Crateriforma conspicua: one gene and its partner. The main gene of each other region encodes a partner of the protein of the gene in region 2 in a complex. Links are inferred from orthologs where the notes say so. Each region holds a gene or a part of one and is shown on either strand. Other genes may lie near its edges. The genes, in order: Mal65_RS09370 and trxA.

What was found.
Region 1: the proteins of trxA (region 2) and Mal65_RS09370 are in contact, whole or in part, in an NMR structure (PDB 2IPA), measured with the Bacillus subtilis proteins. The link is inferred for Crateriforma conspicua from one-to-one orthologs.

The regions. Positions count from the first base shown.
Region 1 is NZ_CP036319.1:2,408,828-2,424,466, forward strand. The notes cover bases 11,997-14,814. They hold Mal65_RS09370 (arsenate reductase ArsC), read right to left. Parts: upstream 13,716-14,814; coding sequence 13,278-13,715; downstream 11,997-13,277. Other genes in these bases: Mal65_RS09360 (thioredoxin family protein), read left to right, coding at 12,267-12,491; Mal65_RS09365 (MOSC domain-containing protein), read left to right, coding at 12,531-13,253; arsA (arsenical pump-driving ATPase), read right to left, coding at 13,774-14,814. Also shown: Mal65_RS09320 (efflux RND transporter periplasmic adaptor subunit), read left to right, coding at 226-1,665; Mal65_RS09325 (ABC transporter permease), read left to right, coding at 1,662-2,972; Mal65_RS09330 (PEP-CTERM sorting domain-containing protein), read left to right, coding at 3,095-4,189; Mal65_RS09335 (aldehyde dehydrogenase family protein), read left to right, coding at 4,220-5,641; Mal65_RS09340 (5-formyltetrahydrofolate cyclo-ligase), read left to right, coding at 5,738-6,343; fhcD (formylmethanofuran--tetrahydromethanopterin N-formyltransferase), read left to right, coding at 6,336-7,244; Mal65_RS09350 (zinc-dependent metalloprotease), read right to left, coding at 7,860-10,838; Mal65_RS09355 (Hsp20/alpha crystallin family protein), read right to left, coding at 11,356-11,790; more of arsA, read right to left, coding at 14,815-15,576. UniProt on the Bacillus subtilis protein: Catalyzes the reduction of arsenate [As(V)] to arsenite [As(III)]. In vitro, can dephosphorylate para-nitrophenyl phosphate (pNPP).
Region 2 is NZ_CP036319.1:1,614,539-1,630,303, reverse strand. Bases 4,247-7,190 are described here. They hold trxA (thioredoxin), read left to right. Parts: upstream 4,247-5,524; coding sequence 5,525-5,857; downstream 5,858-7,190. Other genes in these bases: Mal65_RS05940 (DegT/DnrJ/EryC1/StrS family aminotransferase), read right to left, coding at 6,006-7,166; Mal65_RS05950 (NUDIX hydrolase), read left to right, coding at 4,504-5,355; Mal65_RS05955 (sugar phosphate isomerase/epimerase family protein), read left to right, coding at 4,247-4,498. In the rest of the region: Mal65_RS05970 (hypothetical protein), read left to right, coding at 401-1,237; Mal65_RS05965 (hypothetical protein), read left to right, coding at 1,215-1,427; Mal65_RS26370 (hypothetical protein), read right to left, coding at 1,625-1,795; Mal65_RS05960 (ABC transporter permease), read right to left, coding at 1,885-3,570; more of Mal65_RS05955, read left to right, coding at 3,749-4,246; fusA (elongation factor G), read left to right, coding at 7,735-9,819; Mal65_RS05930 (metallophosphoesterase family protein), read right to left, coding at 9,980-10,831; Mal65_RS05925 (dGTP triphosphohydrolase), read right to left, coding at 10,877-12,046; excinuclease ABC subunit UvrA, read left to right, coding at 12,581-15,121; Mal65_RS05915 (DUF1571 domain-containing protein), read right to left, coding at 15,158-15,765. UniProt on the Bacillus subtilis protein: Participates in various redox reactions through the reversible oxidation of its active center dithiol to a disulfide and catalyzes dithiol-disulfide exchange reactions.

The DNA of each region.
Region 1 (15,639 bases), 800 kb from region 2 along the record:
GACGCAACACCGCGACAAATCGGCGGCTGTGAAAAACGAGCGTGTCGGCAACGCTCTTCTTGAGAGAAAATAAAGGACGCAGGTTCGTCAGAGCCACGCGCGTGCAGTCATGTTTTGAATCATGCTGGTGTGCCCCGGCGGCAAAACCTGCCCATCCCACCCGCCTTTGTCTGCGTCGGCGAATCATCCCTCGTGATTGCCACGCGCATCCCCACCCTGACCATCATGAACGATGCCCCCCGCCCCCTGCGCCGTTGGATCAAACGCATCGCGATTGCTCTGGTGCTGTTGTCCGCCGTCGGTGCGGCGTCGACCATCGCGACATCGTCACTGCGTGTCGAAGAATCCCCGGTCGGGATGACCTACACCGTTCGCCGCGGATCGCTGGCGGTGACCGTCACGGAAAACGGCACGGTCGAAAGCAGCAACAACAAAGAAATCAAATGCATGGTCAAAGGCGGCAGCACCGTGCTGTGGGTCATCGAAACCGGCACCATCGTCCAGCCAGGTGACGTCTTGGTGCGTCTGGACCAATCGCAAATCGAAGACAACATCTTGGCCCAAGAGATCGTCTACGAAAACGCGCTGGCCAATAAGATCACCGCGGAATCCGATGTGGCGGTGGCACGCAAGAGCATCACTGAATACTTGGAAGGCACTTACGTTCAAGAACGCAGCACGATCGAAAAAGACATCTTCGATGCCGAACAAGCGCTCACCCAAGCCAAGCTGAATTATGAATCATCCGTCCGTATGGCGGGCAAGGGATTGATCAAGTCGTTGCAGCTGAGCCGTGAGAAGTTTGCCGTGGAATCGGCACGCAAAGATTTGGAATTGAAACAGACTCAACTGGAATCGCTGGAGAAGTATAAGAAGGAAAAAGAACTTCAAACCCTGCAAAGTTCACTGCGTGCCGCCGAAGCCCGTTTGGCATCCTTCGAAGCCTCGTTGAAGTTGGAACAAGCTCGACTGGATCGCGAAAGGGAACAACTGGAAAACTGCACCATCGTTGCCGACGTCCCCGGCATGGTGATCTTTCCGTCAATGGCCGAATGGAAATCCACGCCCGACATCGAAGAAGGCGCGGTCGTTCGCGAACAACAAACCCTGTTGATCATCCCCGACGTTTCCAAAATGCAGGTCAAAGTCGGCATCCACGAATCGAAGGTCGATCGTTTGTCGGTCGGAATGCCCGCCAGGGTCGAATTGCAAGACGACGTGTTGGCAGGCAAAGTCAGCGAGATCGCCGAAGTCACGCGACCGGCCGGTTGGTGGACCGGCAACTTGGTGAAATATGACACGCTGATCCGCCTGGAATCTCAACCCGGGCTGAAGCCGGGCATGACGGCTTTGGTGGATGTGGTGCTGGCCCAGTACGACGACGTGCTGACCGTGCCGGTGGCCTGTGTTTTGGAGGACGGCGATCGTCACTTGTGCTGGGTCGTTACCGAAAACGGCGTCCAACGCCGCGAACTATCCTTGGGCGATACCGACGACGAATTTGTGATCGTCCAGGCAGGCTTGGCCGAAGGCGATCGCGTGATTTTGAATCCCACCGTCTATGTGGATGAAGCTCAAGACGCGGCCGGGCGCGTCGGCGGCACCGAGGCCGATGAATCGAACGATTCCGAGACCACCGCATCATTGGAGCCGACCGAAACATGATGCGGTTCTGGCAAACGCTGTTGCTGGGCGTTAAGAGTCTTCTGTTACAGAAGTTGCGATCGGCCCTGGCAGCCCTGGGGATCTTCATCGGAACGACCACCGTGATTTGGCTGGTCGCTATGGGGGAAGGTGTCAGCCATGACGCGCAGCAACAGATCTTGGAACTGGGTGCGACCAACATCATCGTCCGCAGTATCGAACCGCACAGCAGCGAAGCGGCCGGCGAACGCGTCAAAACGTATGGACTGACCCGCGCCGATTACCGGCGCATGATGTCCAACATCCCCACGATCGTTCGCGCGGTTCCCATCCGCGAACTACGTCGTGAATTCATGGTCGGCGGTCGTCGCCTGGACGCCAAGCTGATCGGCTGTACGTCGGATCACTTGGCGTTGAACCGACTGCAAATCGCTCGGGGACGATGGTTGCGCAGCGACGATGATCGCGAGAACGTGATCGTGCTGGCCGACGGTACCGCCAAGCGTTTGTTCGGATACGAAGACCCCATCGGACAAAAGGTACGTGTCGAAAGCGACGTTTATACCGTGATCGGCCAAACCAAACCTCGCGAAGCGTCCGCGGCGGTCGGCGGCAGTTTGGAAGCACGCGATTACCGTTTTGACGCCTACATTCCTTTGGAAACGTTTCGGCATCGGGTCGGTGACCAGATCATGACCCGCACCGGTGAAGGTTTTAACTTCAAAGGCGAAGTCGTCGAGTTGACGCAAATCACACTGACCGTTGGCAGCGTGGACGAAGTCGATGAAACCGCGTCGATCGTCAGCTTTCTATTGCAAAAATATCATGACCAGGAAGATTACGCGGTGGTCGTGCCCAAGGAACTGCTGCGGCAAGCCGAGCGAACGCGAACGATGTTCAATGTGCTGCTGGTCGTGATCGCCGGGATTTCATTGTTGGTCGGCGGGATTGGCATCATGAACATCATGTTGGCGACGGTGACCGAACGGACCCGAGAGATCGGTGTGCGTCGTGCGATCGGCGCCAAACGCAGCGATATCGTGCAACAGTTTTTGGCAGAAACTTTGGTGCTGACCGGCGGCGGTGGCTTGCTGGGCGTGTTGTTTGGTCTGATGTGCGGGCCGATCTTTGATTTCGTGCGAAACACGGCGGAACTCATTTCGCCGGATCTACTGCCGCCGATCGTTCACACGTTGGAGCCGCGGATTGCGCTGTGGTCGGTCTTCCTGTCGCTGTTCATCTCGCTGGGGGTCGGTCTGATCTTTGGCGTCTATCCGGCACGTCGTGCGGCGATGATGAATCCGATCGACGCATTGCGTCACGAATAAAAAACGCCGGAGGGGGTATCGTCTAGTAGCAGACCGGCGCGTCGCGCCCGGTTAGCTTGGCGTCTCATGGGGCTGCCACCTTGTTCACTTGTCGGCTTTTCTTTCTGGCGGAGTCTCTGATCATGCACCGTTTCTACCGGGCGTCTGCTGCGCTCTTCGCAGTGCTAGCAGCCATCTTGTTCGGCACGCCGGCGTCGGCGGAAATCGTTCTGGATTACACGCACGACACCGGGTTCTTTAGTAGCAATGCGACGGCCAAGGCAGCGTTGGAAGCTGCAGCATCCGATATCAATGCCGTGTTGAATTTGAATTTGGACGCAATTACGGATGACACCGTCACCGGCAATGGTGGTGGCGGAACCGTGTTAAATTTTGACTTCCGATATCAGTACACCAATCCGGCGACTGGTGCGTCTGTCACCGTCAACGACACCACGACGCCGGCGAACGAAATTCGCATCTACGTCGGCATGCGGAACTTAACGGGCAGTACTTTGGGCCAAGGCGGATCGGGAGGGTCAGGAATTGCAATTGGCGGGGTTTCCGGGTCTGGGCCGATCTCCGCCGCCATCGCCGACGCTCAGGCAAGCTACCAGCACCGTCGAAACGAAGGGCCAGTGATTGGGACGCTGTCTGGGAATGTCAGCGGAAACTCTTTCTCTTTCGAGATGGGGCCGGCTCTCGGCAACCTTTGGTTCGACCAAGACACCAATAATGACGGTGCCACCGATAGTGCCGCGGTTCTGAATGCGAACTGGCACTTTGATCACACGACCAGTGTCGCGGCAGGCAAAGACGATTTTTATTCCGTCGCGCTTCACGAAATGCTGCACTCGATCGGTTTTGGTGGATCAGAGACTTGGGACGACTTGGTCAGCGGCACCGATTGGCTGGGCAGCGAAGTGATCGATTTGAATGGAACGGGTACCGGCATCATCGACGGCGGTGGTGCTCACTTCGCGGCGGGATTGATGAGCACTCGGATCACCGATGGCATGGCTCAGGAAGTCGTCATGGATCCGACATTGACGACCGGAACACGCAAATACTTGACCGATTTGGATGTGGCTTTGTTGCGTGACATTGGGTACTTGAATGCCAGCGCCGTCCCCGAACCGTCGACGTGGTTTGCACTTGCTATGATCGGTGGCGGTGCTTGTTATCGCCGTCGCCGCCAACGTGCCAAGCAATCAATGGAGGCTGCGGCGGACGTCTGATTCTGTCACAGCTTTGCGGGGCTTTCGCCGATGGATTTCTTTCACAGTGGATCCTGGCAATCCAAACGCGAATCCTTTGACGTCACCAACCCGGCGACCGGTGATGTGGTCGACCGGGTACCCGCCGCGGACGTGAGTGATGTCGACGCTGCAATCGATCACCTGGATCGAGTCGGCCGCCCCGTGATGGCCCGCATGCCCGCTCACCAGCGGGCGGCGATTCTGTTGCGAGCGTCCCAAGCGATTGGCGAACAGTCCGATTCGCTGGCCCGAACGATCAGCAGCGAATGTGGTAAGACGATCCGCGAGGCTCGTGGCGAAGTCGCGCGTGTGGCCGAGGTGATGCGGCTTAGCGGCGAAGAAGCCAAACGAATCAACGGCGAAGTGTTGCCGCTGGACGCGGCCGCCGGTGGCGAACACAAACTGGGATTCACCCTGCGTGTTCCCTGTGGCGTCGTTGCCGCGATCACGCCGTTCAACTTTCCGCTGAACCTGGTCTGTCACAAAGTCGGTCCGGCCATCGCCGCCGGCAACGCGGTATTGATCAAGCCCGCCAGCGACACGCCGCTGTCATCGCTGAAGCTGGTCGGCATTTTGATCGACAGTGGTTTGCCCGCTTCGGCGATCGCTTGTTTGACCGGTGGTGGTGGCGTTCTGGGCAAAGCCATCTGTGGCGATGACCGGATCCGAAAAATCAGCTTCACGGGCAGCCAAGTTGTCGGCGAAGCAATCTGTCGTTCCGCCGGTTTGAAACGCGTGACGATGGAACTGGGCAGCAACAGCCCGCTGGTCGTATTGCCCGACGCCGACTTGGACGCGGCCGTCGCCGCCACGGTCGCGTCGGGGTTCGCCAACGCAGGCCAGGTCTGTATTTCGGCCCAGCGTTTGATCGTCGATCGATCGGTGCACGATGATTTTCTGCAGCGGTTGTTGCCCGCGGTCGAAGCGATCCGTCTGGGCGATCCGCTGGACGAACACACCGACATGGGCCCGCTGATTCGGCGCAGCGAAGCCGATCGAGTGAGGGCTTGGCTGGACGAAGCAACCGCCGCCGGTGCTCACGTTGCGACCGGCGGCGAACAAGACGGCGCGTTTGTCCGGCCGGCGGTGATCACGGACGCGAATTCGACGATGAAAATCGTCCGTGATGAATTGTTCGGCCCCGCGGTCGCCGTCCAAGCGGTCGCCGATGTCGACACCGCGATCGCGGCGGCCAATGACACGTCGTTCGGTTTGTCCGCCGCCGTGTTTACCCGCGACCTGGACGCGGCGATGCGTTTCGCCCGCAACGTCGACAGCGGCAACATTCACATCAACGGTGGGCCGATGTGGCGATCCGACTTGATGCCTTACGGAGGCGTGAAAAACAGTGGAATCGGCAAAGAGGGCCCACGTTATACGATCGCCGAAATGACGGAAACCAAAATGATCGTTTTGCATTTGGGCGACTGATCCCGTCCAATCGGCTTCACAAAGCGTGCCGCGGCCATTCAACTGCGGACGGTTTCTACCGCTTCGCCCCCATTCCCATTGCAGGAGTCCTCCAGCGTGAGTCCCACCGAAGATCTGGCCGCCCGCAAGACCGAAATTCGCAAGGCGGCCCACGCGGCTCGCAAAGCCCAGGAAGACAAGGACACCATCAGCCGCCAGATCACTGACCGCATTTTGCAGCTGCCCGAATACCGGCAAGCCAAATGCGTGATGTGGTACGTCGATGTCCGCGACGAAGCCCGTACGCGTCACGCGTTGCCCGATGCGATTGCCAGCGACAAGAAAACCGTCATCCCGTTCTGTGTCGACGGTGAATTGGAATTGTTCCACCTGGAATCGATGGAGGAACTGGAACTGGGGATGTACAAGATCCTGGAACCGGCCGAGTCGCTGCGGCACGTCGCCGAGAAACGCGTTGATGTCAGCGAATTAGATTTGATCCTGGTGCCCGGCGTCGGATTCGATGACCGTGGCGGACGCACCGGCCACGGCAAAGGCTATTACGACAAGTTGCTGGAAAACGCGCGAGCCGATACGCCGCTGGTCGCACTGGCGTTTGAGTGTCAAATGTTCGACGAAATTCCGATGCAGGATCACGACATCTACATGGACAAGGTCATCACCGAAGACCGCGTGATCGAAGGGCGGGGACGCAATGGCTGATCTGAAGCAACTGGTCGAAGACACTTATGCCGAAGGGTTTCGCAGTATCTATGGCGAAATCCTGATCACCGCGCGCGACGAGAAATGGTTGCGGCACGCGTTGAATGCCGTCACCGGTCACGCCAGCAGCACGATCTTGTGTGATTGCGAAGCCGGTGTGGCCCAAATCGTTTCCAGCGAACAGACCCCCGACGGTCGGATCGGCGGTGTCGTGCAATTTCACGTGCCACGGTTTCGCAAAGACCGACGTGAGCATTTGGAAAAAGTGATGCTGGCGCGGATCAGCCAAAACGTGCTGACGTGTCCGACCGCCCGGTGTTTCAATCGACTGGATACCGAAGACTATTTCAAGTTGGGACGCAAAGTCGCGTTCTTCGGTGACCGGCATCAGTTCCGCGACCAACGTTATGGAACCAAAGGTTGGGTCATCCCGATTTTGGGCGGTGAGTTTTATTTGACTCGCCGGTTTGGTTTTCGCGACGGCGTGATGGGCGGCAATCTGTGGTTCTTTGGTCCCGATGAAGACATCGCATTGGCGGCTGCCGAAAAAGCTGCTCAAGCAGCCGATGCGGTGCCCAATGTCATCACCACATTTCCCGGCGGTGTTGCCGCCAGCGGGTCCAAAGCCGGCAGCAGCTATGATTTCACGATTGCATCGACTTACGCCGAATTTTGTCCGACGCTGAAAGAGAAGCTGGGGGCCGAATCCAAGGTGCCCGAAGGTGTGGGCAGCATCATGGAAATCATCATCAACGGTCGTGATCTGGACTCATTGAAAGACGCGACGCGTGCAGCGATTCATGCCGCCGCAGACACGGACGGATTGATACGCATCACCGCCGGCAACTATGGCGGACGCCTGGGCAAGTCGTTGATCCATCTACACGAGTTGCTGGACTAAATCGTCGCCTTTCGCTCCGCCGAAAGATTGCGAAAACAAACAGTCGCCTCCCAAGCATTCACACTCCTCCGTGCCTTGGTGCCTCCGTGAGAGCCATCCGCCCAGGTTGCGAGGTCTCTCACAGAGGCACGAAGACACGGAGTAGAAGATGAAGAAGAAGGCGGTGGGGATCGTGGTGAAGGTCAACGATTCCATCGCTTCGGTGGTCTGATTCGAACAACCCCTCTCAACCACTCACACCCCTCCGTGCCTTGGTGCCTCCGTGAGAGCCATCCGCCCAGGTTGCGAGGTCTCTCACAGAGGCACGAAGACACGGAGTCGAAGATGAAGAAGGAGTGCGGCGAAGGTCAACGATTCCATCGCGTCGGTGGCCTGATTCGAACAACCCCTCTCAACCACTTACACCCCTCCGTGCCTTGGTGCCTCCGTGAGAGTCATCTGCCCAGGCTGCGAGGTCTCTCACAGAGGAAAATGCGAAATCAACTTTGGTGGCATTGGTAGCCCGGTTCGAACCGTCGCCTGCCCTGCACCATGGGCGCAAAGAAACAGGCTTGGTCGCGACACCAAGCCTGAATCGTGTTCCCCGTTCAGGAACAATCGTCATGTTGCGAAACGCTACGGCGTCGTCGCGGGTTGCTGGCCGGGTTGGACCGGCTGACCTTGTTGGCCCATCAACATCATCATGATCGGCATCTGCTGTTGGGAGCCACCGTTGTAGGTGTAACCCGCGTCCAAAGCACGATCGATCCGTTCCTTGGATTCCGTCAGGTGGGCCATCGTATAAGCGTCGATCTTTCCGGCACACTTGTCCATCGTCACCTTGATGCGATTGCTCAGGTTCCGAAGTTGCATGCGGGACAGATTGCTGATCGGCATTTGTGCCGCCACGTCATCGCTGCTGTCCAGGATCAAATCGATCAAGCGTTGCAGGTGTTCGCGTTGCAAGTTGCGTCGCAGCGAACTGATCATCGGATTGCGATCATCTCGGTCTTCGGGGCATTCTTCGCCCAACTCGGTCCACACCGCATTGCTGATACGGTCCAGCAATTCGGGCAACGTCAACGCGTCTTCTTCCGGCGGAAGACGTAATTCGTTGTCATACACACGACGCAGCGTGGTCGGATTCATCAACATCGTCAGCGCCGACGCTTGCATTCCAAGCACGCGATCATGGATCGGCCAAGTCGCTTCGTCGGACAGAGCCGAACGCGATCCGCCGCCCAGCCATTTGTCCACGCCCATGCGTTCCAGCAGTTTGGGTTCCAGGCCGAAAGCTTCGTCACGGAACGTGGTTTCGATCACGTATTCCAACGCTTCACGCTGGTCCTTGGCAGGCACCACTTGGACCGGAGGCCGGTCACCGGGGTCACCCTTCTTGTCGCGATTGACGAACGCACCGCCGATCCAGTTGGCCATCATGCTGACCGTTCGGGATTGCAATGACAGTGTCAATTCATAGCCGCGTCGCGCCTTGGCCCAACTGTCGCCGTCTTTGACGAACGAATCCAGAAGGCGACCGCGATACAGATTCACCAGCTTCATCTGTTCCTGACAATACGACAGCGGATCCTTGGCAAAATCATATCGCCGGGCGTACGGATCCGGTCCGCTGGTGTCTTCGTCGGTTGCGTATTGCAGTTCCGGTTCGACGCAGCGTTTCAGGATTTCCGGCAAGTCCTTTTCTTCAAAGGTGTAGCCGTATTCGATAGCCCAGAAATCATAGGGGCCGATGTCGATCATCGCGTAATCGCCCTGCGTTTCGCCGGCTTCGTAGCGATAGTTGATCGGCGCGTAATCCATCACCGAACTGGCGAAGGTGCGTTTGCCTTTGACGTCTTTGCTGTTGATTTCGTCCAGCGTCAACAGTGAACTGGCTTTGAAGTTGTGACGCAGGCCCAACGTGTGTCCGACCTCGTGGGCGACCAAGTCGGCCAGCAACGGTCCGACGAACCACTCCGGCATGCCGTCCAGCAATTCACCGGGATCCGCCTTCTTGGACTTCGCGTCGTCATCGTCACTCTTGGCGACCGCTTCGTCATCCTTGTCGGCATCTTCGTCTTCGTCATCAGACGATTCGTCGTCGTCCTTCTCGTCGCCATCCTTTTCTTTGTCGTCGTCCTGTTTCTTCTTATCCGACTCCGCGGCTTCCTTTTCCTTCTTCTCTTTTTCCTTTTCGGCTTCTTCGTCCGCCATCAAGGTCAACGCCCAGTCCATGCGGGCCAGTGCCAGGTCCAGGCTGCGGCTGCTGGCGGCCATGCACAGACCGTTCTTTTGACTGATCTGGCCGTACAGCCCATCAAATTCATCGTCGCCCAACAGGCTGGGGTCGGCCTGTGCCATCTTGAACCCGGCCATCGGCTGTTGTGCTTGGCGAGCGTACTTGGCACGCAAGTGGTTGGCGTTTTCGGGAGCGGCCAAGCGGACACGCGGATCCCAATTCGGGTGACGTCCCAGCCATGCCAGCGTTTCCGCCGTCATGCCTTCCATCGCCAGCTTGGGCATCAATTCGTGATAATTGAAATTGAAGTGGCGGATCCAGCCGTCGGTCAGGATGATATCGGCGTCCAGAATTTCACCCGTTTCGGGATGCACGCGGCTCGGGCCGATGGCCGTCCCGACGTCGTTGTTCAGCCAGCGAATGAAGTTGTATCGAACGTCCTCGGGGTCCTTTTCCATGTGGACCTTGCTTTCGGCGTCCTGGTATTCGATCACGATCGCATCGACGATACCGACCTTTTCAAACGCCTTGTTCCAATAATCCACGCCGGCTTTGATCCAGCGGCGATAACGCACCGGGGCGGTGTGTTCGACGTAAAAGCGGATCGGTTCTTTGGGCGGGCTGAGCTTCAGCTTCGGATCCCGCTTTTGTAGACGCCAGCGATTGATGAAGCGAATGACGGTTTCATCGTCCTCGTATTTGCCCAGGTCGGTGAACGATGTTGTGAAGTAACCCACTCGTTCGTCCGCCTTGCGGGGACGGAAGCCCGACGATGCCGAGGGGACTTCGCTGAACGAATAGTGGATCGTTTGCAGGCGGCTGTTGGCACCGACGATCTCAAAAGCGATCTCGACGTTTTCGGGAAAGACCTTCGCCTTTTCCAACGACTTGATGCGTGACCGTGACGATTGCCGAACCGACGATCCGAAGAACGTCGACGCGCTGCCGACCAACAGATTGTCCAAGTCGATCACCGGACCACCGCTGGGGCCGATCGCGACGATCGGAATGTCCAGCAAGACTCGGTCGGTGAACAGTCGTTTGACCGACGATTTGGCTTCCGGTTCGCCCGACGCTTTGATGTCCAGATTCGGGGCGATCAGTGCCAGCCGGTCATCGTAACGACGCCACTGGACGACCCATTCGCCGGCCTGTAGTCCCGCATATCGATCCCCACTGCTGACGGTCAATGCGATGAAGTACCGCTTGGTGCTGAAGTTCTTGGGCAATTCGCCCAGCAACTGAGCGTCCTTTTCCCGCTTCCACAAACGGAACAAGCCTTTGCTGGCCGTTTGATCGGAGACTTTGATCTCGGTGTAGTCTTCCGAAACCTTATCAAACGGGGGCAGGCTGGCGGCCGAGGCCGGTGCGGACATCAACATTCCGCAAATGGCGCTAGCGGCTACCCATCGGGCACGGTCCCACAATCGGGTCATGGCATTCACTCTGGCAAAGAAATTTTATTCCGTCGGCTCGTCCATCGGACCGACGTTGGCGTGACGAAGGCGGGCAGGCCGGATCATCCGAAGATTCCAAAACTTCGTCTCATTCCGATCGGTTTCGTCCGCCCAGGACGGGATCAACAAGAAACGGTAGCTCAGAAGAGCCGCCGCCACCGGCAAAACGGTTTCTCCAGCGCGTCTTCGATTCTGACGCACGGCGGGGCCGGAATGTTTTGCCGTCTTTACCGTTTTATCCGATATTCTCCTTCCAACGCAAACAATGGCGGTCGGATCCGCCTTGGGATCGCCACGATCGCGCCCCTCGACGAATCGCGGGGCGACTGAGCATCCCATCGGCATCGCTGTAACTCGGTCGAACCCCAACGAACGCGGGGCCGCGGCGAAAGTCAATCTCGCAGCGGCCCCGGTGAACGTTTGCTACTTTGGCGGATCAGCCGACTTTGATGTCGATCTTCCGCGGCTGGACTTCCGGACGCTTGGTCAGGGTCACACGCAGCACACCGTGTGCGTATTCGGCCTCGATCGATTCCGGGTCGACCGATTCGGGCAGCGTGATGCTGCGGGTCAGTTCGCCGAACCGGCGTTCTTGGTGCAGGTACTTGCGGTCTTCCGCATCGGCCCGCTTGGCCGTCACGGTCAACTTGCCGTCATCGACCGTCACGTCCAAATCATCCGGTGCGATGCCGGGTAGGTCCATTTCGACGGTGAAGTGTCCGTCGTCTTCCCAAACCGATGTCGGAGCAAACCAAGCCTGCGATCCGCTGACACGCAGCGGAGCGTCGAACAGGCGGTCAAACAGCTCATTCAAATCGCGTGACGCCGAAGCAAGCGAATCGGGGACCGTTAAGCCGGGGCGTCGAGTCATGCCATTGTTCATCGTCATTGATCTCCAGATTTAAAAGCCAACACAAACCCTCTGACAAATCACCGGTCCCCACGTCGGTGCGAACGCTTTGTTGCACCGGAGCACCCGCGACGCCGCGGTGGTCGCGGCACTTGCGTCGAGCGCTTTTGCGAGGGGACAGGTCAATTTGACAGTCAACCATTTCGATTTCAGATCGATGCATCGAGCGTGCCAATTTCGGTTCCGAGGGCGGTTCGCAGCGACGCATCCCCGACCGATGGGGCATCGGCAGTGAAACGGCGGACAAACCAAAAACACCCGAAAATCCAGTGCTTTCAGTGATAGCCTGTGCCTATGAATGGCTTTGTAATTTCGTATTGGACGAATGGAAACGCTGCGCGTATTTTTCTTTCAGTCGACCACCGCGACTGACTCGGCGGTCGGCATTCTGTCCCCGTTTTTCCAAAAGTGTTTCTGACGAAAAGGAACCCACCACGATGTCCAACGTTGTTTTCTTTCATGCCGGTTGTCCTGTTTGTGTGGCCGCCGAACAGACCGTCGCCGATGCCTTGCGAGACGATGTCGAAAAGGTTCACCTGGGGATTCAAAAGGATCGACTGGGTGAAGCCGAAGCGGCGGGTGTTCGGTCGGTGCCGGCATTGGTCATCGACGGCCAACCGTTTCACATCAATCACGGCGCCGACCTGTCGGATTTAAAATAGAATCGCACCGTTCGTCCAAGACCCACCGAGGAAGCCATCGTGACCACCGCGACGGATACGGCATTCCCCATCGTTTCCATCCACGTCGGTCGTCCTCGGGCGATGGACGCGGGCGATGATCCCGGCAAACCTTGGACGTCCGGCATCATCAAAGATCGGGTCGACGGCCCGATCCGGGTGGGCCGCGAAAACTTGGACGGGGACGGGCAAGCCGACCTGGTGCACCACGGCGGTGTCGACAAAGCGGTGCTGGCCTATCCGGCGGTCCACTTCCCATTCTGGAAACAAGAGTTTCCCGACGTCCATTGGGGCGATGGAACGTTCGGTGAAAACTTGACGATCGCCGAGGCGGACGAAACCAAGGTTTGCATCGGAGACGTTTTCGAAATCGGCGACTGTGTGTTGCAAGTCAGCCAGCCCCGACAACCTTGTTGGAAACTGTCCCGACGCTGGCGTTTGCCCAAACTGGCCGTGCGGGTCCAACAAACACGTCGAACCGGTTGGTACTTTCGCGTTTTGTCGACCGGAACCATTCGGCCCGGCCAAAGCATGCATTTGACTCGCCGTGATTACCCCGATTTCACCGTCGCGTTTGCCAACGATGTCATGTTCGCCAAGCCGCGGGATGCGGCGTTGGATTTGCGTCTGGCCGCGTGCGACGCGTTGTCGGTGTCTTGGAAAAAGACATTGAATACCCGCAGCGGCGGCAGCGAATCGGACCACCAATCGTCGGTCGACGCGCGATTGCGCGGCGACAGCTGAATCGACGTCGGTGGCGACGTTCGTTTAGACTTCGCGAAGCTTTTCGGGCAACTGATTCTGAATGAAGTCACGGATCTCGTCACGGACCCGACGATAGGCATCCAGTGCTTCTTCTTCGGTCTTGGCATCCTTGGCCAACTTGGGCGGGTCATCGAAGCCGACGTGAACCGTCTTTGCCTTGGTCAAAAACATCGGACAGTTTTCGTCGGCGTGTCCGCAGACGGTGATCACCAAGTCCAGCGGGACGTCTTTCACGGTGTCGGCCAACTTGGATGACTGGCCGCTGATGTCAACACCGGCTTCCTTCATCACCGCCATCGCGTTGGGGTTCATCCCGTGGGCTTCGATCCCGGCGGAATAGGGTTGGATGGCATCACCGTGAAAGTGCCGCGCCCAGCCTTCGGCCATCTGGCTGCGACACGAATTTCCGGTGCACAAGAAAAGGACGTTCTTTTTGGTCATCGTTGTTGTCGGTTTCGGGGGTACGAAAATAAGAAGTGGTTGGACGGAGAAAACGCGATCAGGATCGTGATTCCAGCGGGGCGTGATGACGCTGCCCAAGTTTTGAAAGGGCATCGACACCGGTGGGCGGTTGTAATTGCCAAGGGACCAGCGCCGCTGAACCGCCGGACAAAGTTTTCACTTCATCGATATAGGCCTGCTCGTGTGACTGGCGGCGTTGCAACGCCGGATCGGTCGTTTCCAGGGGAGCGATGCTTTGGTTGATGACCCAAGCGGTCGGTTGGATTTCGGCGCGAACCAAGTCTTCCTGCAACTTTGCCGCTTCGTGGACCGGCGTTGCTTCGGGCAATGTGACGATCAAGACTTGTGTGAAATCGGGATCCCGCAATCGCGGCAACAACTGCTGCACCGATTCGGGAACTTCGCTGCCCTGGCGGCTGACTTCGCGGTGATAGGCCATCGCCGAATCGAGCAACAGGATGGTGTGGCCGGTCGGTGCGGTGTCCAACACGACAAAGCGATCGGTGCCCGCGGCGACTGATTGGGCAAACGCTCGGAAGACGGCGATTTCTTCCGTACAGGGGGACCGCAGATCTTCTTCCAAAAGAGCGCGGCCATTTGCATCCAAGTTTTCGCCCGCGGTCGCCAAAACTTCGTGGCGATACGCTTCGACCTCCGCCGCCGGATCGATGCGATCAACGGTCAAGCGTTCCAGTGATTCGCTAGCCAAGGTCGCCGCGACGTGCGCGGCCGGATCGGTGGTCGACAGATGAACGTCAAAGCCGCGACGTGCCAGCGCGACGGCGACGGCACTGGCGACGGTGGTTTTGCCAACACCGCCTTTCCCCATCGCCAAGACCACGCCGCGTCCTTTGGCGGCGATCCCGTCAACAAGATCGGACAAATCGCCGGGCAATTCAGTGGATGAAGGCGACACGTTCAACGGGGAACCGGTGTTTGCACCGGAGTCTTCATGGTCGGCCCGTCCGACTTGCCGCAGGCGATCGATACCCATCACGCCCGACGGCGAAAGGGCGACGGACAAACGTGGAAGTTCGGCCAGGTTGGATGGGATCTGTTCCAGTGCGTGATCGCCACGTTTCTGCATGGCCGCGGCCACTCGGTCGCCTTCGTCCGACGCGGTGAAGACACCGTTGACGATCAGACGTTGGTTCAACACACCCAACTGACGCAGTTCGTCGCTGCTGCGGGCCGCTTCGGCAAACGCCGATGTTTCCGGGCGTGTGACCAAGACCAGCGTCGTTTGGTCGCCATTGCCCAGTGCGGCAACCGTCTTTTTGTAGATCGCTTGTTGGGCCTGCAGTCCGGCCAGTGGTCCCAAGCATGACGCCCCGGTGGTGCTGGATTCCATGAACCCGGACCAAGCCGACGGCAACGTCAACAATCGCAGCGTGTGACCCGTCGGCGCGGTGTCAAAGACAACGTGGTCGTAATCGGACGTCGCGGTGTCGTCACCCAACAGTTTCGCGAACTCATCGAACGCCGCGATCTCCACCGTGCAAGAACCCGAAAACTGTTCTTCCATGCTTCGCACGGCCGCGTCGGGCAACACACCACGATACGGCTGGACCATTCGTTCGCGATATTCCGCGGCTGCGATCTGTGGATCAATGTTGATCCCGTCCAGTCCATCGACGCCGTCGACCGGTGTCGGTGTATGACCCAGACGACAACCCAGCACTTCGTCCAAGTTGGATGCCGGATCGGTCGACACCAACAAGACCCGCTTTCCGGACTGTGCCAACTGGACGGCGGTCGCACAGGCCATCGACGTCTTGCCGACGCCGCCTTTGCCGGTGAAGAACAGATGGCGAGTCGCGTTTTGAATCAATTCGAACATGGAACAAGTCGCTTCGAAGGTGGGTGGCAAAAGATGTCAAAAGACGGCAACGCTGCGTTGCCG
Region 2 (15,765 bases):
AATCCGGCATCCCGGTGGACCAGCCCTTCCAGTCAACGGCTTCTACGACACCTCCGGCCCCCCCCTTCCAAGCCTTCGAACGAAAAACCGCTGCAAACTGGTGGCAAAGCGACAAACGTGATCGACAATATTTATGGGTGGTCCTATTTGAGAAGCGGCGTAGGGAGCCGGACCGTCGGCTGGGGGATACATGCCGCGACAACTGGTCTGTTCGGCAAAAACGGCCCGCGGCCGTTTCAAGCTAGGCAAGCTTGGCTTTTCGGGTTGAATTCGTTGACACGAAAATTTCGCCGTAATTATACTCCCTGTGGATGCACGGCCCCCGCAGCAATTGCGTGGCGGGCCGCCGATCAGTCTTTTCTGCCCCCACCGCCAATTCTTTGCTCGGAACCCATTCCTCATGAATCTTCTCGGGAAGGCGCTGACGTTCGCCGTGTTTGCCTTGAGCATTGTGTTCATGGTCGTCGGGCTTGCCGTCAACGCATCACACCGCAACTGGCGCGACGTCGTGCTGGGCCCTGGCGGCTTGAAACAGCAAATCGAAACCGTTGAAACCACCAACGATCAACTTCGCGATTCGGCTCAGCGAACCCAAGCGGCTCTAGACCGCGAACGCGCCGCCCGCCGCACCGCTCTGGCTGCCTTGCAGACTCAGCTGAACCAACTGCAACAGGAATTGGTCCAAAGTGCGGCCGACGTGGAAGCCCTACGTGCGGCCAATACGGAGCTGACCCAGTTGGACCGTTCTCGTGCGGCCGACTTGGAAGCCAAGACCGAAGAAATCACTCGACTGCGGGCCGCTCTGGTCAAGGAACGCGAGGACCGCGACACCCTGTTTGCCAAATCGCTCGAGCTGACCGACTTGCTGAACCGCGCCCGCGGCACCGTTCAAAACCAAAAGCAACGCAACGATCAGCTTCGCACCCAAGTCACCCGTCTGCAGGAAGTGGTCGAAGCCAAGGGCATTGACGTCAACGCACCGCTGGACGGCGCACCGCCGGAACGAAACGGTGTCGTCTTGGTCGTCAACCGGCCTCGCAAACAAGTCGAAGTCAGCATCGGCAGCGACGATGGCCTGCGTCAGGGACACCTGCTTGACGTGACACGAAACGGTTCGTTCGTCACCCGCCTGCGTGTCGGTTACACCGAACCGGATCGTGCCGTCGCCGAAATCTTGTCTGACTACAGCAACCGAACCATCCAGGAGGGCGACCGTGTCGACACTACCTACGAATGAGCCCCCACGGAAACAGCCGCCGAACGTCTACACGGTGATGCTGATCCTAAGCACCGTCTTCATGCTGATAGCCGTCGTCGCGATGCTGATCGAAGCCGGCCGCTGGGCTCCCGATTACTGGAACACGCGGACGGCACAACCCAGCGTGATGCATATCGACGCCGACGCGGGAGCACATTTCCGCAGCTAGACGGCAAAATTTCCGCAGCTAGCCGGCAAACGCGCGAGTTAGCAAACGCACAGGTGATTCAGCCATCGGCGAAAGCCATGACGGTGAGCCGATCCCCGAATCAGCGAAACACAAAATTCCAAACAGGCGACCTTGCCCCAAGGTTGCCTGTTTTCGTTTTACAGGCACGCACAGATGCGGGCTTGCTTGGTCGTACCTCAAGACGCCCGCAACTTTTCCGCTTCGGCCTCCAGCGCGGCGATCTCTTCTTCCAACGCTTTGGTTTCTTCTGGATCATCGGCCTGCTGCTTCGAACCGGCCAATCTTGGGCGCAGTGTGCTTAGCTTCTTCTTAATGACTTCCAGTCGTTTTTTGGCTTTCTTATCCATCTCGATTCGTTTCGTGGTTGAGCCGGTTGGGAATCCGAATTCAAAACGTGGGGATCGCGTGCGACAACACGGTGGCGATGCGTCGACGATTAAAATTCCATCAACGCAACGGCAAAGTGGACGCCCAAAACCCACAAGGTCGTCCAAAGCACGGTCGCCGTGATCGCCTGGCTGACGTCAGCGGCGGACTGTTTGGATCGCAGACCTTGATAGTAGCTGATCACCGCGGTGCCCACACCGCACGCGGCGTTCTTTCCGAAAACCCAGCCCGCCCCCTTCGGCCAAAGGCCATCTTGCCCGCGAAGATTGCGGAAGAAGTGCTGGTCCCAAAAATAGGACGGGATGTCGGCATGTGTGGCGGAGAACGTCACCATGCTGATCAACCGCGCGGCAAAAAAAGCGATCCATTCCAACACAGGGGTGGCTACCAGAAAGGCCGCCAAAATTGGAACCAACAAATAAGCTTGCGGCCGAACACCCAGCGTCCGCATCGCATCGACCTGGCCGCCGTATCGCTTGACGCCCACGTCGGCGGCCACCGCGGCACCACAGCGAGCCGCCACCAAGATCGTTGCCAATACGGGAACCAAAATTCGATACAACGCGAACCCGATCGACGCCAACAATTCGTCGATCAACAACGGTTGCGTGTACAGTCGAAACGGCAGAAAGCGAAACGTGAAATAGGTCGTCGTGAACCCGGCGATCAAACCCGCGATGGCCAAATACACGCATGCCGATGGGCCGCCCACCAATCGCAAATAGTGCACAAAGAATCGCCCCGCCCATTTCCATCGCGGGAAAACTGGCAACACATCGACGGGCAATCGCAGCGCACTGATCAATGCATCGGAGCTGGCCAACAGGAACGTGTCCAGCTGTTCGATCAAACGGCGCCCCATCGACCACCCACGTGTGCCCGACAGATGTTCCGGCGTTTTTGCGTTTGCCGGGTCTGCTGCGACAGGATGCATCCACTGATGAATCTGCGACCACTGATCGCGTGGGACGGAAACCAGTTGCTTTTGCCGACTGTCCAAGAAGACGACTTCGTCCGCAATCGGTATCAGCGTTTGATAATCGTGCGTGACGACCACACTGGTCCGGTGATGAATCTGCTGAGTCTGGCGAATCAAGGACGCCACCTTCGCACCGCTGGCCGCATCCAGTCCTGATGTCGGTTCGTCGTACAGGATGACTTCTGGATCGGAGGCCAACGTCCGTGCGATGGCCAGCCGCTGTTTCTGACCACCGCTAAGTCCGGCAACGGGAACTTCCGCGGGCACCCCCAATTCCGCCAACCAACCGGCCGCGTCTTGTTCGGGTGGCCGATGACGATCGCCGCGATGGTCCATCGCAAACTGGACATTGGCCGTCGGCGACAGTTCATCGAACAACGCAAACTGTTGAAACACCACGCCCACGCGACGAAGCAGAGGTGACAGTGCGGCGCCCAGGCGGGCCGGCCCCTTCGATCCGGCATCGGTGTCAGGGTGTCCCGCAGTGCCAGCGGCGATGTCAGCCGACCAGCGCACGACGGCACCATCACGCGGCAACAAGCCGGCCAGAATCCGCAGCAACACGGATTTGCCGGCCCCACTGCCACCGACGACGACCAGCAGTTTTCCCGGCTCCAAATCTAACCGAGCGTCATCCAACAAACGGCGACCCGCCACGTCCACGCAAAGCCGTTCCAGCCGCACGGGTCCCCCGATCGACCGCACATCAGCCGAATTCGTGTCGCTGTTGGACTGGGGATCATTTTCAGACGTCATGCGGGCAGCTTACCGGATCGATCACCCACCTTGTCAGACCACCAGCCCGCGGGACGGACGCGACGACCGGTGAACCGGTGAACCTGTTTGGCAATCAGGGTTTAGCGATCGACGCCGGCGCAGTAGACTGCGCCGGTTACGCAAAACCGATTGATTTGTTGCTGAAAGGACGCCTGAATTGTTTGTCGCTGCTTCGACGGAATGTTGGCCGGCTGATGACCTGCAAACCAGCATCGAAACGCTGCAGGACCTGGATTTTAGCGCGATCGAGATCGCCATTCACGAGTCCGGCGCGCACACTCGCCCCAGCGAAATCCTGGCTGATCCGGACCGCGGAATCCAATTGCTTCGGTACACCCACCGGCTGGACATCTCCGGTTACAGCATCGAATTGGACAGCACAGGTGACCAGCACTACGACGACTTCCACGATTTGTGCCGGATCGCCAAAGCCACCAAGGTCGTCAATTTGACCGTGCCTTCGGCGGAACTGGGCACGCCTTTCAATGAAGAAGTCGAACACCTTCAGCGGCTGGTCAGCATCGCGGAAACCGAAGGCGTACGCGTCGCGGTCCGCAGCCAGCTGGGCTGTCTCAGCGAAGACCCCGACACGTTGATGGTCTTGTGCAACAACGTCGATGGCCTGGGCATCACATTGGACCCCAGCGTTTACGTTGCCGGTCCGGCCAAAGGCAAATCGCTGGACAAGATCCTGAAGTATGTGATCAACACGCACCTTCGCGACACCCGCCCCGATGCGTTCCAAGTCAGCGTGGGGCAGGGCGAAATCGACTACGGCAAATTGGTCACCCAGCTGGAACGTGAAAAATACGATCGCGCTTTGACGATCCACATGGCGCCCCAGGAAGACTTGGATCATCGCGTCGAATTGCGAAAGCTTCGTCGATTGTTGGAAACGTTGATTTAGCAACCGTGAAAATACCGGCAACCAGGCGACCGGATCGGTGGCAATTGCCGGCGACTTGGCCGCAACAACTCAGCGACCGCTTGCGACAACGCGGCGAAACGCCCGAACTGTCGCGACGCTATCGTTCGATCGCGGCCGTGCCACTTGCCTATGGTCGCCACCGTGGCCCCGCACCGCTCCGTGCTCGCCGCGCCGCGGTGCTGGTCGGCATTTACGAAGATGCGTCTGGTCAAAATGGTGTGTCGTGTGCGGAAGTCGCGCCCAGCGGATCGGCATCAAAGAAAGCCCCGGCCGGCGGTCAATCCGCGACGGATGCCCACCAACCGCGCCCATCGCTCCGCCACATGCGTGTCTTGTTGACGCGGCGGCCCAGTCTGCTGAAACATCACGGTGGGCAAATCTGCTTTCCCGGGGGTCGGGTGGAACCGGGCGAAGACACCCGCGAAGCCGCCTTGCGGGAATTCGCCGAAGAATTGGGTCGCCCCGCCGTGGTCCGCCAGTGGATCGGACGGCTGGCATGCCAGTATGTCTATGCCAGCGACAACCGGGTCACCCCCTGGGTCGCGTGGCTACGAAAAGAATCCGCCCCCTGGTGCCCCGACCCGGCCGAGGTTGATCAGGTGCTGGATTTGCCGCTGGAAACACTTCTGCGGCAGGTCGTCGCGGGAAACCTGTCACGACACACCGAAATACGATCCGTCCGTCGGGGCGAACATCGCGTTGGTCATTTGCAGTTCCGCACGCCGGCGTTTGCACACGGCGAACACAAGGTTTGGGGTGCCACAGCGATGATTCTGGACGAATTGGCTCAGCACTTGCTTACCTTGTCAGACGTTCCGGTCGGACCGGCAAATTGACAGCGGGTGTTGCCATCCTACAATTCGGCCGTCTGTGCAAGGCGTCGTCGACCGGATGTGACACGCCCCGCCCGCCGATGGATCACCGTCGATCAGTCCCTGTGAACGATTACCGCGATCCCGACCGATTCCCCGTTTAACTATCCGTACAAAACGAGAGACCACTGTCATGGCTTCCGATGCTGTCAAAGAATTCACCGACGACAATTTCGACTCCGAAGTGCTGCAATCGGACCAACCCGTCTTGGTCGACTTTTGGGCACCCTGGTGCGGCCCTTGTCGTCAAATCGCTCCCATGATCGATGAACTGGCTGGCGAAAACCCGTCGGTCAAAATCGGCAAGATCAACATCGACGATAACCCCGGCGCCGCCCAGCGTTTCGGCATCAATAGCATCCCGACGCTGTTGGTTTTCAAAGGCGGCGAAGTCAGCGAGAGCTTCGTGGGCGTTCGCCCCAAGGCCGCGCTGCAAGAAGCCCTGGATTCGGCGGCAACGTCTTGATTCCAAGGTGACGCCTTTTGGCATCCGATTCACGAAACAGGCCGCATGCGAATCATCGCACGCGGCCTGTTTTCGTTGGTCTTTCAAACGAGGCAGTCAAATCCGCCCGCCAAAACGGCGGTTCGGTGGGACCACAGCCCCGGTTCGTTCAGGCGGCCTTCTTGGCTTCGCCCGACTGATAGAACTGACCGACCACTTCGACGACTCGGTTTTGTTCTTCCACGGTCAGCGACGGGAAGATCGGCAGGTTCAAGATCTCGCGGCTGGCCCGCTCGGTCTCGCTCAAATCGCCGGCTTTGAAGCCGATGTTTTCAAAGCACTCTTGCTGGTGCATCGGCACCGGGTAATAGATTTCCGAACCCACACCATTGTCGGCCAAGTACTGGCGGACTTCGTCGCGTCGCCCGTCGGCGATGCGAATTGAATACTGGTTCCAGACCGAGAAAGCGTTCTCGTCGATCACCGGCAAGGTGACCGGGCCGTCTTCGACCAAACCGGCTTCGCGGAACAAGTGGTGATACCGCGTGGCGTTGGTGCGCCGGCCTTCGACGGCCTGGGGCAAGTGATTCATCTTCACCCGCAACACGGCGGCCTGGAACGTGTCCAAGCGGCTGTTGATGCCCACCACCTTGTGATAATAGCGGGGCCGCATGCCGTGGCCGGCGAACAAACGCAGCCGATCCGCGAAAGCTTCGTCATTGGTCGTCAGCATGCCGCCGTCGCCCATGCCGCCCAAGTTCTTGGTCGGATAGAAGCTGAAACAGCCCACGGTTCCCCAGCTGCCGGCGGGACGTGAATGATAGGCCGCACCGATCGACTGGGCGGCGTCTTCGACCACCGGAATATCATGCTCGGCGGCGATCTGACAGATCCGGTCAATGCGGGCACACTGTCCGAACAGGTGCACGGGAATGATGGCTGCCGTTTTGGGGCCGATCAGCGAATCCAGCTGGTCGACATCCATGTTGTAGGTGTCCGGATCGATGTCGATGAAGACCGGCGTGGCGCCCAGTCGCGTGATGCAGCTGACCGACGCGAAGAAAGTAAAGCTGGGAACGATCACTTCGTCGCCCGGGCCGATGTTCAGGGCCATCAGGGCCAGCAACAAGGCGTCACTGCCGGAGGCACAACCGACGGCAAATTGGGCTTGGCTGTATTTGGCGACTTCCGATTCCAGTTCGACCACATCGGGGCCGAACAGAAAGCGTCCGGAATCCAGGACGCCGGCCAGGGCGCTCATGAATTCTTCACGATAAGGGCGATTGTCGCGGTTGACGTCCAACAGCGGAACAGAATTCGGGCCTGGCATGGTTCGATGACCTTCCTTGGATGAATGCAGAAGCTCGGCCGCCTTGCCGAGTTGAACACTGACAGGACAAGTTGTTAGACGCGGCCGGGGCGTGGGTCAATAGAAGAAAAATGGCCCTCGGCCGGTGCGACGGATGCTTGGCCGTCGCGGCAATTTGATCCGGGCGCTGGCCGCCCCGTTTTTGGGTCGACTCGACGGATCCGACGCAGGGGCTCTTGCGTTTCCCCAACGGTCATGCAAGATAAAAAACCACGCCGAAGCAGCGATATCGGGTCCGGCGTCCCAAACCTCCACCCCGCCCCGGACCGGCCAACCGACGGGCTCCGATCGGTCCGCGCCCGGAGTCCGGGATACTTCGTCGCACCTTTGCCCTTCCAATCTGGGCAAAGCTTTGCGATATTTCTGCTTCAAACGCCTCGCCCGAGCCGCATCAACAACACAATTGTCCAGGCCCGCGACATCGATCTTCCGGGGCGCCTTGTATTAAATCGCGACGCGAATCGTCTGACGCGTCGAATCCGGAACACGTCGAATCCCATCGCCGGCGCCAGTAGAGGTTTAGAAGAGTATGAAATTGGAGAAGGTTCGCAACATCGGGATCAGTGCCCACATTGACTCCGGCAAAACCACCCTCAGTGAGCGGATCCTGTTTTACACCGGCCGTATTCACAAGATCGAAGAAGTCCGCGGGGACGGCGACGGCGCGACCATGGACCACATGGAGCTGGAGCAAGAACGTGGAATCACGATCACCAGTGCCGCGACCAGCGTCGAATACAAAGATCACGCGATCAACCTGATCGACACCCCCGGTCACGTCGACTTCACCGTCGAAGTGGAACGTTCGCTGCGTGTCTTGGACGGTGCCGTCTTGGTTCTGTGTGCCGTCGGCGGCGTGCAAAGCCAGTCGATCACCGTCGACCGCCAAATGAAACGCTACAACGTTCCCCGTTTGGCATTCATCAACAAAATGGACCGCACCGGTTCGAACCCCCGGCGGGTCGTCGAACAGTTGCGTGAAAAGCTGGGCGCCGACGCCTTCCTGATGCAGATCCCGATCGGTATCGAAGACAACTTCCGTGGCGTCGTCGACTTGATCGAAATGGTCTCCTACACCTTCGATGGTGATCAGGGTGAAAAGGTCGTCACCGGCGAAATCCCCGCCGACTTGAAAGACGAAGCCGAAGAACAACGCGTGCACATGCTGGATTCGCTGTCCAACTACAGCGATGAAGTCATGGAATTGCTGCTCAGCGAAGAAGAAGTCCCCAAGGACATGATCTATCGCGTGACCCGTGACGCCGTCTTGAACGGTGCCACCCCGGTCTACATGGGCACCGCGTTCAAGAACAAAGGCGTCCAGCCGCTGTTGGATGCGGTCACCCAATACCTGCCCAGCCCGCTGGATCGCGAAGTCAAAGGTCGCGACCCGTCGGACGAAGAAAAGCGAATCGAACTGAAACCCGATCCCGATGCTCCGTTCGTCGGCATGGCTTTCAAGATCGTCGACGATCCGTTCGGCCAACTGACCTTCATGCGGATCTATCAGGGCACGATCGAAAAAGGCGGCACCTATGTGAACCAACGGACCGGTCGCAAAGAACGGTTCAGCCGTATCGTTCGCATGCACAGCGACAAGCGAGAAGAAATCGACAAAGCGACCGCCGGGGACATCATCGCCGTCATGGGCATCGACTCGGCCAGTGGTGACACCTACAGCGTCGAACGTGATTTCTGCACGCTGGAATCCATGTTCGTCCCCGAACCGGTCATCAAGATTGCCGTGACGCCGACCAGCCGCAGCGACGGCGACAAGATGGGCAAGGCACTGCAGCGTTTCCGCAAGGAAGACCCCACCTTCCGCGTCGAAACCGACGAAGAGACCAACGAGATCCTGATCTCCGGCATGGGTGAATTGCACCTGGAGGTTTACATCGAACGGATCCGCCGCGAATACGGCGTGGAAATCGAAGTCGGTGCTCCGAAAGTTAGCTATCGCGAAAGCCCGACCAAGACCGTCGAATTCAATTACAAGCACAAGAAGCAAACCGGTGGTAGCGGTCAATACGCTCACATCGTCGGCAAGCTGTCACCGATCGAATCGGACAGCGAAGACAGCTTTGAATTCGAAGATCACGTCGTCGGTGGTCGTATTCCCAAGCAATACATTCCGGCAATCCAAAAGGGATTCGTCGACAGCCTGGGTAAAGGCCCGGTCGCCGAATACCCGGTGGTCGGCACCCGGATCGACTTGGATGACGGCAGCTATCACGAAGTCGACTCCTCGGAAAAGGCGTTCTACACCGCCGCACAAGGCTGCTTCCGCGAATACTTCAAGCAAGCGTCGCCGAAGCTGCTCGAGCCGATCATGAACGTCGAAATCGAATGCCCCGAGGATTTCCAAGGGACCGTCGTGGGTGACGTCATCCGCCGCCGCGGTGTGATGACCAGCACCGACGTTGTCGACGGAAACAGCATCATCCAAGCCGAAATCCCGCTGGCCGAAACCTTCGGTTACGCCACCGACCTGCGCAGCATGACGCAAGGTCAGGGATCGTTCAGCATGGAACTGGCCAAGTACAGCCAAGTGCCGTCGAACATCCAAGAAGAAATCATCGCCGCCAAGAAAGAAATGTTGGCCGCCGCGAAGTAATACGTTTGATCGTCAAACATCACGAAAAGCCTCGCCGATCACCGGCGGGGCTTTTTTTGTAACTCGACGGGAACCTGAAAGCCCAGCGTCCTTCTTCGTCCGCCGGGCACCGCGTTACAACTTCGCCGCGGGCCTCGCGACATCACTCAAGCCACGCGGTTCAAGCCGAACCGTCCAGGCCGTTCAGACCGCCCCGTTCGATCAAGCCTTCGATCGCCGGATGGCCATAGTCGGCCGCCCCGGTGTACACCCGCAGATTCTGGGCTCGGCGATAAACGCCACGGTGATGGGTGTGCCCACACAACACCTCCAGATTCATCCGGGGGCGCCGCGACGCAACGTCATCCAAGCACTCGCCGACTCGGCCGCAAACAAAGTAGGGCGCCCATTGATCGTCGGCGATTCGGCCTTCATACCAACAGCTCTCGCGATAAGGCGGAACATGCGTGGCCACCCAAACGGTCGTTGCCACGTCGGGCACTTGCATCAGCTTCTGTCGTAAACGATCCGCCGATTCGTCGCCTTGCGCCCGCAGCGTTGCCAAACGGTCATCGGTGGTGCGACCGCGCAGGTCATCGATCTGCTGAAAATCTTGCAAGCGGATCGGGCTGGTGCGCGCGTCCCCGATCACTCCGTCGCCCCAACCGTCTTCACCCACCAAGAAAACATCATCGGCCAGTCGAATCGGTTCGCTGTCGGTCAGATAGACCAGCCGCGAGGATTCGCGAGCCGCCTGGACTGCACGACGCCGCGTCTGGGCGACGGACCCGCCATAGAAATCATGATTGCCCAGGACAAAGTAAATCGGGCACGTCACGCAAGTCGCCAGACGATCCAGCTGGAACCATCCGTCGTCACCATCGCTGATGTCACCGGTGATCAGCAAAGCGGTCGGATCACTCGATCGTAACGCGTCGCACCACGGGTCCCAACGACTGGCCGGCACATGATTCAAATGCGGGTCGGTGATCCAAGCGATGCGAAACAATGCACGTTCATCAAATGCGGACACGGGCGGCCGAAATAATCTTGCCGCCACCAAAGATCGCCCCGAACATTACCAGTCGGCCAGCGGACCATCATCGTTTTGACAGATATGGCGATACTGGGCATCACAAAACGTGTCCGTCATCCCGGCCAAGTATTCACCGATGACACGTGGCACGCTGTGGTGTTCACATCGTTCACGGAATCGCAGCGGCAACCGTCCTGGCGACGCCAACAACGTGTCGAACAATCGACGCAAACGGTCACCCGCCGATCGTCGCACATCCATCAACCGCGGATGCCGATAGACGGCGTCGAACAAGAAGGACTCCAGTTCGCTGCGTTCCCGGGCGATCACATCGCTGTGATGGACGCGAATCCCTTCACTGCTGATGTCTTCGGCACGATAGCCCGACAACGGTCGCAAACGTTCCAAAGCACCGTGCAACAAATCGCTGACTTGCAGATCGATCAATTCGTGAACCAATGACTGACGCACATACTTGCGTTGAATCTGGCTGCCGGCATCGGCGATACGATCCAGCGAACGCCGCACGATGGCCAATTCGGAAAGCTCTTCGATCGTCAGCAAACCCATCTGCAGTGCGTCGTCCACGTCGTGCGCGTCATAGGCAATGCTGTCGGCCAAATCGACGATCTGAACTTCCAGCAACGGCGCCCGACCGACGGCGGCTTCCGCCTTGTGGGCTCGCACGTCTTGTCCGGCCAGCGTTTCGCGGCACAGATTCAATCCGGCAAAGTCTTGATAACGTTGCTCCAATTCCTCGACGATCGTCAACGCGAATTGGTTATGCGAAAAACCGCCGACGTCTTCCAAGCATTCCGCCAACACGTCTTCGCCGCAATGACCGTAGGGCGGGTGGCCGATGTCGTGCATCAAAGCCAAAGCCTCGGTCAAATCTTCATTCAATCGCAACACTCGGGCGATCGTGCGGGCGACCGACGCGACTTCGAACGTGTGGGTCAAACGCGTGCGGTGATAGACACCCATTTCGCCGGTGAAGACTTGCATCTTGCCGGCCAAGCGCCGAAACGCGCTGCTGTGCAGTATTCGGTCCCGGTCGCGGCTGAACGGTCCGCGGTACGAATGCCCGTATTCATCGTGAATGCGGCCCGCGGTGTCACGGCTGTGCATCGCATAACTGGCCAGCAACAGGTGTTCGCGGTCGGCGTACCGGCTGAGGTCAATCATCGGCGTGGCTTCGTGCGACAGTGACATTGCGATCGGTTTAAAGGCGGATGAGGCAAGCGTGCGGGTCGATTCGACGAACCCAATGCAGTGGATTTCGCGTCATGCCAGGGCCACCACCGGCCATCGGCGGTACCGCAGCACAGCCAGGTAGCAGTCACCGGGGCCCTGCCAAACGGCGGCGCCGGAACCCTGTCTTCAAGGATAGGACGTGTTTTGGGGCGCGTCGATCGCAATTTGCCCGCCGCACGGACGGCTGCATCCCCCCCCCGAACAAACCGAACAGGCATCCATACGCCTTCGGCAATCGTCCGCACACCGCCGTGCCCGGCATGGGGAATGCATGCCCAAGCTACCCACTGCCATAAGATTCGGTCATCATCGTCGACTTGCCGACCGTTTGCGTCTTTCCCGCTTTTGTTGCGACCAACCTTGCCGAAATCCAAGTCCACCGCATCCGCCAAGTCGACGCCCCGCTCATCCAACCGTCGCCAAACGGGCGCCCGCAAGTCGTCCGGCCGCAAACCCCGTTCGACATCGGCCGGCCCTGCTAAGACCGACGCGATTCGTATCCGCGGCGCCCGCGTCCACAATCTGCGGTCGATCGACGTCGACTTGCCCCATCACGCGATCACGGTGATCACCGGCGTTTCGGGCAGCGGCAAGAGCTCGTTGGCTTTCGACACCCTGTTTGCCGAGGGACAGCGACAATACATCGACAGTCTGTCGGCTTATTCGCGTCAATTCCTGGACCAGATTCCAAGGCCTGACCTGGACAGCATTGACGGGCTGGCTCCCACACTTTCGATCGACCAAAAAGCCGGCACGACGGGATCACGCAGCACCGTCGCGACGATCACCGAGATCTATGACTACCTGCGTTTGCTGTTCGCTCGCATCGGCGTCGCCCATTGTGTGCAATGCGGCAGCGCGGTGTCGCAGTTATCACCCGACGCGATCCTGAAGCGACTGGCCGATCGCCCCGACGGGACACGCATGATGCTGTTAAGCCCGATGGTCCGCGGACGAAAGGGTGCCCATCGCGATGTGTTCGAAGCCATCCAGAAAGCCGGACTGGTTCGCGCCCGCGTCGACGGCGAGGTCCACGCCATCGACGAAGTCCCCTCGCTTTCGGTCCGCAAGGATCACACGATCGAAGCGGTGGTGGATCGCCTGGTCATCCGCGAAGGCATCGAATCACGTTTGCACGATTCGGTCGAATTGTCACTGCGGCTGGGCAACGGCAGCCTGGTCGCGCTGACCGAAAATGAATCCAAGTCGTGGGACGAAGAACTCTTCAACACGTCGATGTCCTGTGCAGAATGTGGAACCAGTTTTGCCGAGGTCGAACCACGAACGTTCAGCTTCAACAGCCCCTACGGCGCATGCCCGACCTGCGACGGCCTGGGCGAAATCGTCGTTCGCGAAGGCAAGCGTTCCGGTGCGACCCGCATCACCGCCATTTGCCCGGAGTGCGATGGTGCCCGTATCGGACCAGTCGGGCGCGGTGTCAAAATCGCCGACGTGAACATCGCCGAATTGACCGCGATGCCACTGGATCAATCGCTGGAATGGTTCGGCAGACTGCACGAGCGTTTGGCCGGACATGGCGACGAGACGCTGGAACAAAAGATCGCCCATCCGATCGTGGATGAAGTCCAACGGCGGATCGGATTCCTGCGAAATGTCGGCGTCGACTACCTGACACTGGACCGACGCGGCGACACACTTAGCGGCGGTGAACTTCAACGCGTTCGCCTGGCCACCAGCATCGGCAGCGGGCTGGTCGGTGTCTGTTATGTCTTGGATGAACCGTCGATCGGATTGCATCCAGCCGATCACGGCCGACTGATCGATGCGATCATCCAATTGCGTGATCAAGGCAACACGATCGTGATCGTTGAACACGACGAAGCCACCATTCGCGGCGCGGATCACCTGATCGACATCGGTCCGGGTGCGGGCACCGCCGGCGGTGAACTGATCGCCAGCGGAACCCCGGACGCCGTATCTCGTGATCCCAAAAGCTTGACCGGTGCTTACCTGCGCGGCGATTCCCGGATTCCCATCCCCACGACACGCCGCGACTGTGGCCAAGCCAAACAATTGGTGCTTCACAAAGCGGCCACGCACAATCTGAAAGACGTCACCGTATCAATCCCGCTGGGTTGCCTGGTCGGTATCAGCGGCGTTTCCGGCAGCGGCAAAAGCTCGCTGATCAATGACACGCTGTATCCGGCCGTCGCCCAGTCACTGGGATTGGTGACCGATCCACCGGGCCCTTACCAACGACTGGAAGGTGCCGACGCCATCGACAAACTGATTGCGATCGACCAAGCCCCCATCGGCCGGTCACCACGCAGTTGCCCGGCGACCTACAGCGGCGTGATGGATGAACTTCGCAAAGTGTTCGCGACCACGCGGCAAGCGAAATCGTTGGGCTTCGCCGCCAACCGATTCAGCTTCAATTCATCGGCCGGTCGCTGTGACCTTTGCGGCGGCTTGGGGATGGAAAAGATCGAGATGAATTTCTTAAGCGATCTCTATGTCACCTGCAGTCGATGCGCGGGCAAACGATTCAATCGCCAGACGCTACAAGTGCGTTTCAAAGGACACAACATCGCCGACGTCTTGGACCTGACCATCGATCAGGCGGCGGAGTTGTTTGAAAACATCCCCAAACCCTATCGGCAACTGTGTTCGCTGCAGGATGTCGGCCTTGGCTATTTACACCTTGGGCAATCCAGCACCACGTTAAGCGGTGGCGAAGCTCAGCGAATCAAGTTGGGGACCGAATTGTCCCGACCGGCCACCGGTCAAACGCTGTACGTCATGGATGAACCGACGACGGGATTGCACTTTGACGACGTCGCGCGTTTGGTCGGCGTGATGCAACGCTTGGTTGATGCGGGCAACACCGTGCTGGTCATCGAGCACCAATTCGACTTACTGGCCGCGTGTGACCACATCATCGACCTTGGACCGAGTGGCGGTTTGGGCGGTGGCAACATCGTGGCAACGGGCACGCCCGAAAACATTGCCGAAAACACGAATACACCCAGCGGTGCAGCGATGGCGCACGCACTTGAATCGGCGGGCCGTTGAACCGTGCTGCTTTGACGACAAAATCGCCAAGCGGATTCACCAGCCGTATTCAGGATTGCTGGTATCGAAGTCCTTTTCCGACAGCCCCACATTCACCTGGATATCTTCGAAGGTGTAGGATTCCAACAGCGGTGCGTCGTCTTGGCCCTCGCTTGGCCATCCAAAACTTTGATACTTCAGAATCAGACTGCGCTGTTGGTCGATGAAGATTTCCGCCAGTGAAAAATCATCGACGCGGCCGGATGGCTTGGAACGGTTGACCTGAATCAGCGTCGCGGTTTGACCGTCAAATGGCACATCTTTCTGGATGACGACCGACACATTTGGATCGCCAAGATCGGCTTGGCCGCGTTCGTACAACAGTTCGACCATTCGTGTTTGGCCCAGTTCACTGATCGGGTAACGTTGCCCCTGCATCGCCAGCGCGCCGTTGGGATCCAGTGGCGGAATGGGAACCAATCCCAGCATGCCGGTTTCCTTGACCCACAGTTTGCCGTCGGTCAGATCTTCCGCCCAAATGACTTGACGTCCATCATCGCTGCCGGGTTCCAAGAACTTCAAATACACCCGCATCGGCGCCCCCGGTCGCCCGCCACGGTGGCGTGTTTGAACTTTCATGAACATTTTGGACACCGGGCTTAGAA